DNA from 3 places in the Pseudoalteromonas sp. AS71 genome. Region 2 is predicted to be linked to each of the others. Evidence: predicted binding sites of a transcription regulator. Region 2 holds the regulator's gene; each other region holds the start of a gene.
The links. The regulator MetJ, encoded in region 2, represses methionine synthesis genes. The targets are predictions, from matches to a motif close to TAGACGTCTAGACGTCTA.
Positions count from the first base shown of each region.

Region 1 (5,176 bases), on a different contig from region 2:
TCAAGTTGTTTGGCATTGGTAATTTTTAAGTTAAATACATCTAATATAACGTTACCATTATCGGTAACTACGCCTTGGCGATAAACAGGGTCTCCACCAAGTTTTAATAATTCTCGTGCAACGTAGCTGCGCGCCATTGGAATAACTTCTACCGGAAGCGGGAAGTCGCCCAATGTATCTACCAGTTTTGTGTCATCAACAATACACACAAACTGTTTTGCAACTGCCGCTACTATTTTTTCACGTGTTAGCGCTGCGCCGCCGCCTTTAATCATTTCGTTTTGAGCGTTTATTTCGTCTGCGCCGTCAACGTATACATCTAAAGTAGCAACGTTATTAAGCTCAAATACTTCAATACCCAACGTTTGTAGGCGCGCGGTTGAGGCTTCTGAGCTTGATACAGCGCCTACAATAGTGTCCTTTACTGAGCCAAGGGCATCAATAAAGTGATTAACAGTAGAGCCTGTACCGACACCTACAATGGTGTTTTCTTTTACAAACTCGAGTGCTGCCCAAGCAGCTGCTTTTTTTAATTCGTCTTGTGTCATTGCTTTGTGCTCATGTATGTCAGAAATATGCGGTTAGTAACCAAAATTAAATGTTACCAACAGTATGTTTTATCTGGGGTGATAATGGTTTTAAGAGGTACGTCCCATGACTCGATTGGTAGAGCATCAACTTTTTGGCATTCATGTGCAAGGCCAATTAGTTGTGGTTTTTGCCAATTTTGTTCGTGTAAACGCGCCAATGTCCGGTCGTAAAACCCACCTCCCATTCCTAGGCGATTACCTTGTTTATCAAATGCCACTAATGGCATAAGGAGGTAATCAAGCGCTGGTAATGGGCATATTTGAGAGCAGTTCAGCTTAGGCTCCAAGATACCATAGCGATTTGCCCTCATGGGTGAGTTTTTCTCATAGCGCTGAAATAGTAAATTAGCGCCATTGAATGGGTGTATTATAGGTAGATAAACAGCATGGTGTAAGTTCCATAATTCTTTAATTAACAATGAAGTGTCTAGTTCTCCGTCGTTACTTAAATAAATGGCAATATGCTTTGAATTCGTTGTGTTTTCGCTTTTTAAGTGTTGAATAAAATTCATTTTTAGCGATTGCGCAGCAATTATTTGCTGATTATTTGACAAGTTGTTACGGGTGTTACGAATTTCAGCTCTTATTTGTGCGCGTTTATTGCTCATTAAACTAATTAGCCATTTTTAAAAAGAGAATAAATCGGGAAAAATTAAAAAAACAGCCAGTACGACTAGCAAAATGGTGGCAGTTGCAATCAATGAATATAAAAGTAAGTTACTGCGTTTTTTAGGAGTCGCTAAATCCTCATCTAGCATTAGGTCGTCATTTTGCCATTCGTCTACACTTTCGTCTGGTGTATTTAATTGAGCTTCAGGAAGGCGTTGCTCTAACTCATCTAGCTTTTCTTCAAGGCGTATTAAGCTGCTAGTGATGTAATCAAGTGCATCAAAAATACGTTCATCACGTTGGTTGTTATTTGCAGCTGCGGGGGAGCTATTTTGAATCGCATTTGAAACAGCTTGCAGCTTACTTTTAATACCTAGGCTTGCTAATAACTTAGTCTGTTTTAACGCTTTGTCTTTATCGCTTGGCGCAAACAGCGGCTTACCTTTAAAAAAAAGAGCTACTTTTTCATCTGACGTTTTTAATTTTGCAGCTAAGTTTGCGCACGCTGTTTTTATGTCAACGTTATCGGCAAGTCCTGCAAATATAACGCGAAAGTTATCGGCCATTTAACTATCCCTAAAGCTTTTATAATGAAATGAGTATATACCTAAAGTACAAAAGAATTCGAGGTCGATTTTATAGTTATTTTGTAGACGCTCTACAAACAATATAGCGAATAAGTTTTAGATGCAAAAACGACCCTTAAAAGGGCCGTTTTTAATTTATTACAAAACTTTTGGCTTAAAGGCCAGCAGCTGCGCGAAGTGCGTCTGCTTTATCTGTACGTTCCCAAGGGAATTCGTCACGACCAAAGTGGCCGTAAGCCGCTGTAGGAAGGTAGATAGGGCGCTCTAAATCAAGCATTTGAATTAAGCCGTAAGGGCGTAGGTCAAAGTGTTCACGAATAAGCTCGATTAAACGGCTTTCTTCTAGCTTGCTTGTACCAAATGTTTCAACGCTGATAGAAGTAGGTTCTGCAACACCTATTGCGTAAGAAACTTGTAGCTCACACTTGTCAGCAAGACCAGCAGCAACAATGTTTTTAGCAACGTAACGTGCTGCATATGCTGCTGAGCGGTCAACTTTTGATGGATCTTTACCAGAGAAAGCACCACCACCGTGACGAGCCATACCACCGTATGTATCTACAATGATTTTACGACCAGTTAAACCACAATCGCCCATTGGTCCGCCAATTACAAAACGACCTGTTGGGTTAATGAAAAACTTAGTTGCGCTTGTAATAAGCTCTGCAGGAAGTACAGGCTTGATGATTGTTTCCATCACAGCTTCTACTAAATCTTTTTGTGAAATGTCTTCGCTGTGCTGAGTAGAAAGTACAACAGCATCAATACCTACTGGTTTGCCGTTTTCGTATGCAAAAGTAACTTGAGATTTTGCATCTGGACGTAACCAGTTAAGCTCGCCGCTCTTACGCACTTGCGCTTGGCGCTGTACTAAACGGTGTGAGTAAGTAATTGGAGCAGGCATTAGTACTTCTGTTTCGTTACATGCGTAACCAAACATTAAGCCTTGATCGCCCGCGCCTTGCTCTTCTGGGCTAGTACGGTCAACACCTTGGTTAATGTCTGGAGACTGTTTACCAATAGTGTTTAAAATTGCACATGAATCGGCATCAAAGCCCATGTCTGAATTTGTGTAGCCAATGTCACGAATTGTTTTACGTGTAATTTCTTCGATATCAACCCATGCGCTAGTAGTGATTTCACCACCAACCATAACCATACCGGTTTTAACGTAAGTTTCACACGCTACGCGAGCCTGAGAGTCTTGCTCTAGGATTGCATCAAGTACCGCATCAGAGATTTGATCGGCGATTTTATCCGGATGACCTTCAGAAACAGATTCAGAAGTAAATAAATGTTTTGCCATTGTATTTCTGCTCACAAATATTGCGCTTCACAAATGTCGGTATTAGCGCTAAAAAATTAAGGGGCGTATTTTATCGAAAACAAAACGCATTGCATAGTTTTTTTACGCCTAGACGTCTAAATAAAATTACGAATGTCGTTCTAGTCTCAAAAAAAATTCATAATGCTGCCTTTTCTGGGGTTTTTAATTGCACACCGCCCCCACAATAAGTAAGAATGGATGTATAACAGTATCCAAGTTATTTGGTTACATAAACAAACACATAAATACCCGCGCAAATACACATATAAGGTAGGAGAATTCATGCCATCTCGCAAAGAACTTGCAAATGCTATTCGCGTCTTGTCAATGGACGCAGTACAAAAGGCCAAATCTGGCCACCCTGGAGCCCCTATGGGCATGGCTGATATCGCAGAAGTATTATGGCGCGATTATCTAAAACATAACCCAACGAATCCAGAGTGGGCTGACCGTGACAGATTTATTCTTTCAAACGGCCACGGTTCAATGCTTATCTATTCTCTATTGCACCTAAGTGGTTACGACTTACCACTAGACGAAATTAAAAACTTCCGTCAAATGCATTCTAAAACACCAGGTCATCCAGAATACGGCTATGCACCAGGAATCGAAACTACTACGGGTCCATTAGGTCAAGGGATCACAAATGCCGTAGGTATGGCAATTGCCGAAAAAGCACTTGCTGCGCAGTTTAACCGTGAAGGCCACGATATTGTTGATCACTTTACCTATGCATTTATGGGCGATGGCTGCCTTATGGAAGGTATTTCTCATGAAGCGGGTTCACTTGCAGGCACATTAGGTCTGGGTAAACTTGTTGCATTTTGGGATGACAACGGCATTTCAATAGATGGTGAAGTAGAAGGTTGGTTTACCGATGATACGCCAGCTCGCTTTAAAGCATACGGTTGGCATGTAATTAGTGGTGTTGATGGCCACGATAGCGATGCTATAAGTGCTGCAATCGCAGAAGCTAAAAGCATTACCGATAAGCCATCACTAATTTGTTGTAAGACAATTATTGGTTACGGCTCACCTAATAAATCTGGTAGCCACGATTGTCACGGTGCACCACTAGGTGATGACGAAATTAAAGCGTCTCGCGAATTCTTAGGTTGGACTGGCGATGCGTTCGAAATTCCTGACGATATTTACGCACAATGGGATAGCAAAGAAAAAGGTCAACAGCTTGAATCAAGCTGGGACGAAAAATTTGCAGCATACGCAAAAGCATACCCAGAGCTAGCGTCAGAATACAAGCGTCGTATTAACAATGAACTTCCTGGCGATTGGGCTGAAAAATCTCAAGCGTACATTGAGCAACTTCAAGCAAACCCTGCAAACCCAGCGTCTCGTAAAGCATCGCAAAATGCATTAAACGCATTTGGTCCGTTATTACCAGAATTCATGGGTGGCTCAGCCGATTTAGCAGGCTCAAACTTAACAATTTGGGATGGCTCTAAAGGTTTAACGCACGACGACGCAAGCGGTAACTACATTTACTACGGTGTACGTGAGTTTGGTATGTCGGCAATTATGAATGGTATTGCCCTTCATAAAGGTTTTATTCCTTACGGTGCTACGTTCTTAATGTTTGTTGAATATGCAAAAAATGCCGTACGTATGGCTGCATTAATGAAGCAACCAAGCATTTTTGTATACACGCACGATTCAATCGGCCTAGGTGAAGATGGTCCAACTCACCAACCAGTAGAGCAAATTGCAAGCATGCGTTTAACGCCTAACTTATACAACTGGCGCCCATGTGACCAAGTTGAGTCGGCAATTGCATGGCAACAAGCTATTGAGCGTAAAGACGGTCCTACATCGTTAATCTTTACTCGCCAAGGTCTTGAGCAACAAGCCCGTGACGCAAAGCAATTAGCAGATGTTAAGAAGGGTGGTTACATCCTTAGCTGTGACGGCAACCCAGAGATTATCTTTATTGCAACAGGTTCTGAAGTGCAACTAGCACAAGATTCAGCAAGCGAACTACGCAGCCAAGGTAAAAAGGTACGTGTTGTATCTATGCCATGTACTGATGCCTTTGAAGATCAAAGCGC
Region 1 covers NZ_JBBMQZ010000012.1:45,159-50,334, forward strand. The annotation lists gene rpiA (ribose-5-phosphate isomerase RpiA) at 1-548, opposite strand, end outside; gene WNY98_RS10660 (5-formyltetrahydrofolate cyclo-ligase) at 602-1,198, opposite strand; gene WNY98_RS10665 (hypothetical protein) at 1,217-1,765, opposite strand; gene metK (methionine adenosyltransferase) at 1,941-3,092, opposite strand; gene tkt (transketolase) at 3,396-5,176, shown strand, end outside.
Region 1: a site for MetJ is predicted at 3,194-3,211, ahead of metK (methionine adenosyltransferase). Genes of this name have one in related genera too.

Region 2 (5,176 bases):
AGCCCTAGCTTATAGCCCAGGCGTTGCCGAACCTGTACGTGAAATTGCTGCAGATCCTGCAAATGCATATAAATATACCGGTAAAGGTAATATGGTTGCGGTTATCACTAATGGTACTGCAATTCTCGGACTTGGTAATTTAGGCCCTTTAGCATCTAAACCTGTAATGGAAGGTAAAGCGTTATTGTTTAAACGTTTCGCTGGCCTTGATTCAATTGATATTGAAGTTAAGCACCGTACGACAGAAGACTTTATTAATACGGTTGCCAATATTGCCGATACATTCGGTGGTATTAACCTTGAAGATATTAAAGCACCAGAGTGTTTTGAAATTGAAAAAGCATTAATAGAGCGTTGTAGCATTCCTGTTTTTCATGATGATCAACACGGAACTGCGATTGTAACTGCTGCGGGCATGTTAAATGCGTTAGAAGTACAAGGTAAGTCAATTGAAGATGCAATTATTGTATGTTTAGGGGCTGGCGCTGCCGCTGTTGCGTGTATGGAGCTGTTAATTAAGTGCGGAGCACTGCGCGAACACATTTACATGCTTGACCGCAAAGGTGTTATTCATACCCGCCGCGATGATTTAAATGAATATAAACAGCTTTTTGCTAACAATACAGATAAGCGTACATTGCAAGATGTAATTGCAGATGCTGATGTGTTTGTAGGTGTTTCTGGCCCTAACTTATTAGCGGCTGAAGATTTAAAGCTAATGGCTGAAAAACCAGTTGTGTTTGCATGTTCAAACCCAGATCCTGAGATTGATCCTGCACTTGCGCACGGCGCACGTAACGATTTAATTATGGCAACAGGGCGCTCTGATTATCCTAATCAGGTTAACAATGTTTTATGTTTCCCGTTTATTTTCCGTGGTGCGCTTGATGTGCGTGCAAGCGCTATTAATGATGAAATGAAAATTGCTGCAGTTGAGGCTATCCGTAGTATTGCTAAAGAGCCTGTACCTGCAGAAGTTTTAAAAGCAGCAGGCGTAGATAAATTAGAGTTTGGTGCACAGTATATTATTCCAAAACCAATGGACCCTCGTTTACTGCCGCGTATAGCAAGAGCTGTTGCCCTAGCTGCTGTTGAGTCAGGTGTTGCGCAAATTGATTTGCCAGAAAATTATATGCAGTAAATCTATACAGTAGAGCTATGCAATAAAATTTAGACATAAAAAAACCTCAGTAATTACTGAGGTTTTTTTGTCTTTGTAATATTTATACCAATTCCAATAAATAGCTGATCTATTTTACTTGCTAAAACAACCCATTTCTTTGTTGTAAATTTCGCAAAGGGAATAACCATTTACTTCAATTTACGCCTAGAACTGAATTATTTTTTCGACGTAAAATTTAGATCACATACTTAATGGAATTGGTATTATTCTTCGTTTAAAACGGGTACTTCTAGACCCATTTCTTGCATTATTTTTTTAACTTCTTCTGGCACTTTTTCGGCGTTATCTTTACGTAAGTCATCGTCATTTGGTAAAGGTTGGCCAGTAAAAGCATGCAAAAATGCCTCACATAGCAATTCACTATTTGTAGCATGGCGAAGGTTATTGATTTGACGACGTGTACGTTCGTCAGTTAATACCTTTAATACATTTAGCGGGATCGAAACGGTGATCTTTTTAACTTGCTCTGATTTTTTACCGTGTTCTGCGTATGGGTGAATATACTCACCATTCCATTTAGCCATAAGATGTATCGTTGCCTCAGATTATTAATTTCTCACACGGTATAAAAAGCGTGTAAATATGCGTGAAATTCTATCGATTTAAAAAAGATAGTCAAATAATAGATACCGATCTATCTTAATAAGCCTATTGTGAGTGTAAAGATAGGCACACTTTTGTGAGCTAAAATGTGTTATTCGCAGAGGCTCCTTCTACTTATAGCCATCTAGAGCTTTAAAATACTTTGACTTATCAAAACGGATAACTTACTCTTTTGGACGTCTAAACATCCAAATTAATCAGGTGACGAATATGAGCGAAAAAAACAAAGCAACCATTGCTGTACGTAACGGCGTTGATGCTGATAAACATCATGGTGCGGTGGTACCGCCAATTTATTTATCGACTACTTATTCGTTTGCCGACTTTGATACTAAGCGTGAGTATGATTATGGTCGTAGCGGTAATCCTAATCGTGATATTTTAGCTGAGACGCTTGCTAAGCTTGAAGGTGGCGCTCGTGGCATAATTACAGCTACAGGCATGGCTGCCGTGCATTTGGCTACTCAGCTACTTAATAGTGACGATACGTTAGTAATTCCACATGATTGTTATGGTGGCAGCTATCGTTTATTTACATCGTTACAAAAACGCGGACTACTAAAGCTCGAAATATTAGATTTAACAAAAGAAGAAAGCCTTCAACAAATTTTAGTAATTAAACCTAAGCTTATTTGGATAGAAACCCCAAGTAACCCAGTACTTCGTTTAACAGATATTAAAGCAGTGACTGATGTGGCTAAGCAATGCGGGGCTTTGGTTGCAGCAGATAACACGTTTTTGTCGCCTGCTTTACAAAACCCTATTAAGTTTGGTGTAGATATTGTGGTGCATTCAACCACTAAATACATTAACGGACACTCAGATGTAGTAGGCGGCGCTGTTATTGCCGCAACACAAGAGTTAGGCGATGAGCTTGCTTGGTGGGCTAATAACATTGGTATTACGGGGGCGCCTTTTGATAGCTATTTAACGCTTCGTGGTTTACGTACTTTAAATGTGCGCCTAAGACAGCATCAAGAAAATGCACTGGCAATAGCTAAGTATCTTGAAAACTCTGAATATGTAAGCCAAGTTTACTACCCAGGTCTTGAGTCACATCCTCAACATGAACTTGCTAAAGCACAGCAACTTGGCTTTGGTGGCATGGTTAGTTTTGATATTAAAGGCGATATAAACGACGCAGCGGCATTTTTAACTAGCCTTAAAACCTTTAGTTTAGCTGAGTCACTAGGTGGCGTAGAGAGCTTAATTTGTCACCCTGCAACTATGACGCACGCAGGTATGGACGCAACAGCACGTTTAGAAGCGGGTGTGGGCGATACGCTTATTCGTATTTCGGTAGGTATTGAAGATATATACGATTTAGTTGCTGATTTTGAGCGAGTGTTTGAACTTGTAAAACCAGGACAAAATAAAAATGTTGGCCGTGTAGGCAAAGGTGCAGGCACTTCTGGTGGTAACGTTAAATTAAGTGCAGCCCGTCCGGCGCTTTGGTAAGCAATACCAATCCGCAATAATACCTAATCAATTTGAGGGATTAAAGCTGGCGCTAACGTCGTTAAAAATTTCTGATATACGACTGCATGGATGCAGGAGGTAGAGCAATGCAGGAGCAATTGCCGAGAACAACTAAACTCAAAATAGACTACTTAATTAAGCGAATTGGTATAAATATGGTTAATTGTATACATAAATTTGGTGGCTCGAGTTTAAGCTCAAGTGAGCGATACCAAAGCGTTGCAAAAATAATAATTACACATACTCAACCGGGTGACTGTGTGGTGGTATCGGCTGCGGGTAAGACAACCGATACGCTAGTATTACTTTGGCAAAGCTATCAAAAGCAAGACAATCAAGCGGTAGCTGATATTTTACTACAGTTAAATAATCACCAAAGAGACTTAATAGAGCAGCTATTAGAAGCTGATTTAAAACGAAGTGCACTTAAAACACTAAATACCGAACTTAGTGATATTGCAGAACTTGCTCAAGCTGAGCAGCTAAAAGAGGCTGCGTTACTTGCACATGGCGAATTGTGGTCAGCACGCTTACTCGCCATTTATTTACAGCAGCTAAATATTGAGGCATGTGCTCAAGATGCCCGCACTCTTTTTACCTTGAATGATGGTGAATTAATGCATGCGCAAAATGCGCAGAAATGTGGGCAGTTAATTTTTCCTAATAAAATAAATGTTGTTACTGGGTTTATTGCCGCAGATATCAATGGTGAGACTGTAACGCTTGGCCGAAATGGTAGTGACTACAGCGCAACACTACTAGCAAATTACTGTAATGCTAAGCAGGTATGTATTTGGACTGATACGCAAGGAGTGTTTAGTACTGATCCACGTAAAGTGCAAAAAGCGATTAAATACGGCAAAATTTGCCGTGGACAAGCTAATTTATTGGCTCGTTTAGGTAATCCTGTATTACATGCAAAAACACTATCGCCACTTAAAAACACAGATATTAAGCTAGCTGTTCGCAGTAGTTTTGATGTGCAAGCAAGTCCAACAGATATAGTAAAAGAAGGTTCAGCGAAGAAAAAACGTTTTATAACCACGTTGCAAAATGTTGACCTATTAATGGTTGAAGGGTTAAGTGAAGGAGAGGTTGCAAGTGTTAGTCAGCTTATTCAGCATAGCCTTCATCACTTTAACCATAATGGTGAAGTGTATCTGGTAGTGCCAGCAGCACAAACTTATCTGGTTATTAATTACTTTGCGGGTAGAGCAAATATTAGCGAGTCAAATTTAAATGGCTGCGCAATTGTAGCGCCTGAGCAAGACGTTAATACATCATGCCTACAAGCGTTAGACTTATTAAAACTCCACAGCATAAAACCTCGTTTTGTCCATCAAGATACTGGCTATACTTTATTGCTTACCGATCAATTTATAGATAGTGATATACAAAGTGCCTTACACGATAAGCTAATTAATAAAGGCCAAGAAATCGCAATTATAGTTGCGGGGCTTGGTAACGTTGGCGACGTTTTTATTAAACAGTTATCGGCACAATTTGAGCGCTTATCGGATGACTTTAGTATTAAATTAGTCGGTCTAATTCGCTCTAAAAAAATGCTGTTTAATGCAAGTGGTATTAATACGCAGCAATGGAAAACTCAATGGCAGCATGAGGCTAATAGCTATCAATCTGCAGATTTACTGAATGCTATAAATGAGCTCGATTACGAGCATAAAATTTTAATTGATATTACCGCAAGTGAACAATTTAGCTTGTTATATCCAGACTTTGTAGATAGAGACTGTCATTTAATTAGTGCTAATAAATACGCTGGAACAGCATCTACTACTTGGTATAAAGCACTTCGTAGTAATATTTTAGAACGTAATTTACATTGGCGATATAACACCAGTGTAGGCGCTGGCTTACCTATTAACTTTGCTTTGGCTGATTTGCAAAATA
Region 2 covers NZ_JBBMQZ010000003.1:72,529-77,704, forward strand. The annotation lists gene WNY98_RS03295 (malic enzyme-like NAD(P)-binding protein) at 1-1,141, shown strand, start outside; gene metJ (met regulon transcriptional regulator MetJ) at 1,387-1,707, opposite strand; gene metB (cystathionine gamma-synthase) at 1,997-3,244, shown strand; gene metL (bifunctional aspartate kinase/homoserine dehydrogenase II) at 3,421-5,176, shown strand, end outside.

Region 3 (5,176 bases), on a different contig from region 2:
GATATAGATCTGAATTATTTGAAAAATAAAGCTGTGAAATTAAATCAAGTGCCGCTCTGTCCTTTTTAGCAGGCTCCCACGCAGCGCCTTTGTACGATACAAGTAACCAATGCCCTGGTAGCGCTTCATCTTGCTGGTGCAAATATTTTGGTGCTTGTTGAACAGGCTCTGCTTTAATGTCAGCAACATAGTTACCTTTTTTCCAGCTTCCCCAATGCTTTTTAACCATTGCCATTGTTGCTTGTGGGTCTACATCGCCCACGATGACAAGTGACACATATTCAGGCTTATAAAACTTAGCAAAAAATTCTTTCCCGTACGCCATTTGATCAGGCATGGCTTCTATGTCTTTAAAAAAGCCCATAGTGGTGTGTTTATACGTGTGCTTATCAAAGGCTTCTTCGCGTACAGCACTTAATAATTTACGAATTGGGCTCGCGTTGTTTTTTAAGTACTCACCTTTTACCGTTTGTGCTTCGGTTCTAAATTGCTCTTCGGTGTAGGTTAAGTTTTGAAAAATATCAGCTTCAAGCTCAAGTACTTTATCAAGATGCTGCTTTGAAAAGTTTAAATGGTAATTTGTGTAATCGTTTGTTGTATACGCGCGGTTATCAACACCTGAATTTTTTAATATGTCTGAATATACGTCTTCAGGGTATTTTTGTGAGCCTTTAAACATCATGTGTTCAAAAAAGTGAGCAAAACCTGTTTTGCCCTCTTCAACTTCGTTACGCGATCCAACCGATACCGGAATTTGCAGCGACACTACATCAGGGTAATCGGTTTTAACAACCATGACACGTAAGCCGTTTTCTAGCTCTTCAATTAAATAATCTTGCGAAAAAACACGATCATCAGCTTTATTTACTTGTTCTTGTTGTGCTGTTGTTTGCGTGCTTTGGTTTTGTTGCATGGCGCAACCCGTTAACGCCAGCGATACCGCTAAGCTAGTTGCTAATAATTTAAATTTCATTGTTGTCCCTTTTTAAATTGAGCAAATTTGTTGTTAGATTTAACTCTTTAATTATGCCCCAAAGCCAATAAATATAAGAGCCCCAAGGGAATTTATTATGTAAACAACTGTGTCATTTATAAATAATGGGAACAATTGTGTATGAATAAAAGTCATGTTAGTTGAAAAACTTTCATTAAATAAATCTATCTAGACGTCTAAATGGCTGCTATATTAAATCTATCAAAACGCACTTGGCTGGAATGAGGATTATGGCTTTATCATTAAAAGAGAAAATAGAGGACACCAACCAAGGTGTTTATCTTATTGGTACTACCCCGCCTAAAATAGGCACCGATAAAGCGCAATTAAAAACTATTGCAGAAAAGCTATTAGGTCGCTTACACGAAATTGAATACGACGGCGTAATAATTTACGACATTCAAGACGAAAGCAGTCGAACTAATCAAGCGCGCCCGTTTGCGTTTAAACAAACCGTTGATCCGCGTGAATACAGCCATTTACTGCGTAATTTATCTGCACAAGATGTAATTACTTATAAAAGTGTGGCGCAGCGTGGCGTAGGCGAATTTAAAGATTGGCTAAGTGAAACTAAAAACGACTACGATTTACAAAATGTAGTTTTAGTAGGTAGCCCGTCATCGGTAGGCGATATAAAGCTAAGCCTGCCAGATGCGTATAAAGCATTGGCTGAGCAATCAGATGATTTCTTTTTAGGTGGCGTTACAATTGCCGAGCGCCATTCAAGTAAACGAAATGAGCACGAACGATTAATAGAAAAAACAGCACAAGGTTGTCAGTTTTTTATATCGCAAGCTGTTTACGACGCACAAGCGACTATAGAGCTAATTACTAGCTACGCACGTACATGTAAAGCACAGGGTATTACACCTCAACGTATTATATTAACGTTTACCCCGTGCGGCGGCGAAAAAACCTTAGAGTTTATGCAATGGTTGGGCATCTCAGTGCCAGAGGCTACAAAATGGCGCATGCTTGATGCAGACAATACATTAAGCGAATCAGTTCGTATTTGCCGCGAGAACCTCGACTTAATACTTAAAAGCTGTGCACATTTAGACGTGCCGCTGGGCTTAAATATTGAAAGCTTAACAAACCGTAAAGAAGAAATTGATGCATCTATAAACTTATACCGTTTATTAAAAGCCATTATGGAATTGAACCTTGCGGAAAAGCTAATTGCTTAGAGCTTGAGCCTAAACTAATTCACACCCTTCTTGGCAAGCCTAGTGGCTTGCTTTTTTATGTCCGTTCTTTGAAAAATGAATTAATAAATACAAGTAAAGATTTGCAGCTTAAGCTATTTATTAAAGCTATTTTTGGTTATTACTCTCAAGCTTTTTTAAAGCAAACCCCATAGAGGAGCACATAACACCAAAAATAATTCCCTCATTAGATATAAATCTAATGTTAGGGAACGTTTCAAATCAGCTTATTATTGCTAATGAAAAAATAAAACCTATCGCAGAAAAAACCAACTAAGTTTTGTGGTATTAGTCATGACGAACTTCCTTTTATTATTGTGCTTTTTTAGCTAGCTTATACGCTTGTTTATTTTTATACATTGCGTGGTCCGCATCATTTAATAGCGCTTCAAAGGGCTGCTTTTGTTTATCAGTAAAACTATAACCAATACTGAGTGATAAATCGCACACGTTTACTTTAAGTAAGGCTTTTGAATACTCGGTCGAAATTTTATTCATAATATAGTTAATTTTACTTTTATCGCTTACTTGCATTACTGCAACAAACTCATCGCCACCTAAACGCCCTACTATATCGGCATCTCTTAAATGCGTTTTTAGCGTATCTGCCAATATAATCAATGCTTTGTCACCCACTTCATGTCCGCAGGTGTCGTTTAATTTTTTAAAGTCGTTTATATCAATAAACAAACAACACACGTCAAAGCCTAAACGCAGTGCTAAGTTAAGCTTTTGCTGAGCTAGTAAGTTAAGTGCTCGGCGATTATAAATATTAGTTAATGAGTCTAACATGGCTATTTCACGCATTTGCTCATAGCTATAAACAAGGGCTAAGTCGTCTTCAATCAAATCGCGTAGCTGTTCTATGAGTTCAAAGTATTCATCGGTATAGCTTGTTATTTTAGTGTCTTTTAAACATAACGTGCCAAACACTTCGCCTTCAGGCCAATGAATGGGTAAACCTAGGTAGGATTCAACACCGTCTTCAACTACTTCTGACAGGGTATTCCATGTATCGTTATTACTTGCATCATTAACATATAATGTATTGTTAGTTTCAGCTACGTGGCGACAAAACAGAGGAGTTTGAGGAGGGAGTATAGGGTTGGTCTCAAAGTTAGATCCACCCTCGTTACTTCTAATAACAACGCGATAGCCTTTGCTTGTTGCCTGAACTATATAACCAGACGGGGCTGAAAAAAGCCCCGTTATAAGATCAATTGTTTTTTGCCATTTATGCAAAGATATTTGGCCATCAATACCAGAAAATGCCCATTGATCAATTTCAAACATTGCTTTACCTCGGCTGCTTAGTAGCTCCAGTATAGGCAAAAAAGCAAAGTAAAAGCTATTATTTACGACGCCTACTTGGCTCTCTTTTACCGGTGATGCGTTTTTTATCGCGATCTTTTCGCGACTTATTGGTGTTTTTACGATTGTCTTTTGGCTTTTTATTAGGATCTGGCTCGTAACCTTCTAACCACTGCGGCGTTAGACGCGTATCGAGTAATACTTCAATTTCTTCTAGCAGCCATTGCTCATCAAGACTTACCAGCGACATAGCAAGTCCTTGTTCACCAGCACGACCTGTACGACCAATACGGTGTACGTAATCCTCTGCAATGTATGGTAGCTCAAAGTTAATTACGTATCTAAGTGTTGAAATATCTAAACCACGCGCGGCTACATCGGTTGCAACAAGTACACGTGTAATACCTTCTTTAAAGTTTTGCAATGCACGGTCGCGTGCGCCTTGAGATTTATCGCCATGGATTGATTCGGTTTTTAGACCGTCTTTACACATTTCCTTAGCGAGCTGATCAGCCATTTGTTTTGTGCGAGTAAAAATAAGCACTTGTCGCCAGTTTTTCATGCCAATCATGTGCGATACAAGTTCGCGCTTACGATCCTCATCTACAGCGTAAATAACTTGCTCTACTTCAACTGCGGCTGAGTTACGTTTATCAACTTCAATTAGCTCTGGGTTTTTAAGTAACTTTTTACTGAGTTCAAACACGCTGTCATCAAACGTAGCTGAAAATAGTAAAGTTTGGCGATCGCCTGGGATATGACGCAATATACGTCTAATTTCATCAATAAACCCCATATCAAGCATGCGGTCAGCTTCGTCAAACACTAAAGAGTCTACGCTTGAAAGTACCACACTGCCTTTAACTATATGATCAAGTAAACGCCCAGGTGTTGCCACTATAACTTGGGCTGTTTTAAGTGCTTTTATTTGTGGACCAATACTTACGCCGCCATACGCTAAAGCACCATTGATATTAGTGCCTTGTGCGTACTTTTCAAAGCTGGCAAATACTTGCTGAGCAAGCTCTCGTGTTGGCGTTAAAATTACAACGCGGGCAAGACCTTGCTCATCTTTTTTAGGGGTATTTAAAAGCTTATGTAATAAAGGTAAAACAAAGGCAGCGGTTTTACCCGTACCTGTTTGCGCGCTGCCCATTACATCACTTCCGGCTAAAATAGGCGGAATAGTTTTAATCTGAATTGCGGTAGGCTGAGTGTAATTATTTTGCTCAATCGCAGTTAATAATAACGGGTCGAGATTAAGTGATGAGAACGTAGTGGCAGACATAGGCTTAGCTTTAAAATAACAAAGAGCGCTATTGTACGCATATTACTGTACTGCGTAAATTAACCAGTTCAGAAAAGTATTTAATCGTAGTTACTCACTTTCGCTTTAGCGCTAAAACAATAAAAAAACCAATAAAAAAGGCGCTAAATAACAGTTGTATTTAGCGCCTTTTATAATTTTCTGTAGCTTTAAGCTGGCTTTAGTGTCGCTTTACGTTCGTTGTAAAACGCTATTAAATCATCAACTGTTGCTTGGCAGTATTCGCGAATACCCGAAACCACCATATGCTTTTCACCACTACCCACTTTAACGCCGTTTTCCAACAGGTTAAAACGTAGTGTGATTTTTCCGCGCTTACCGGCATACTCAAAACTAGGC
Region 3 covers NZ_JBBMQZ010000001.1:243,499-248,674, reverse strand. The annotation lists gene WNY98_RS01265 (insulinase family protein) at 1-973, opposite strand, end outside; gene WNY98_RS01260 (methylenetetrahydrofolate reductase) at 1,225-2,181, shown strand; gene WNY98_RS01255 (sensor domain-containing diguanylate cyclase) at 2,512-3,492, opposite strand; gene WNY98_RS01250 (DEAD/DEAH box helicase) at 3,551-4,798, opposite strand; gene WNY98_RS01245 (DUF3581 domain-containing protein) at 4,987-5,176, opposite strand, start outside.
Region 3: a site for MetJ is predicted at 1,164-1,181, ahead of WNY98_RS01260 (methylenetetrahydrofolate reductase). Genes of this name have one in related genera too.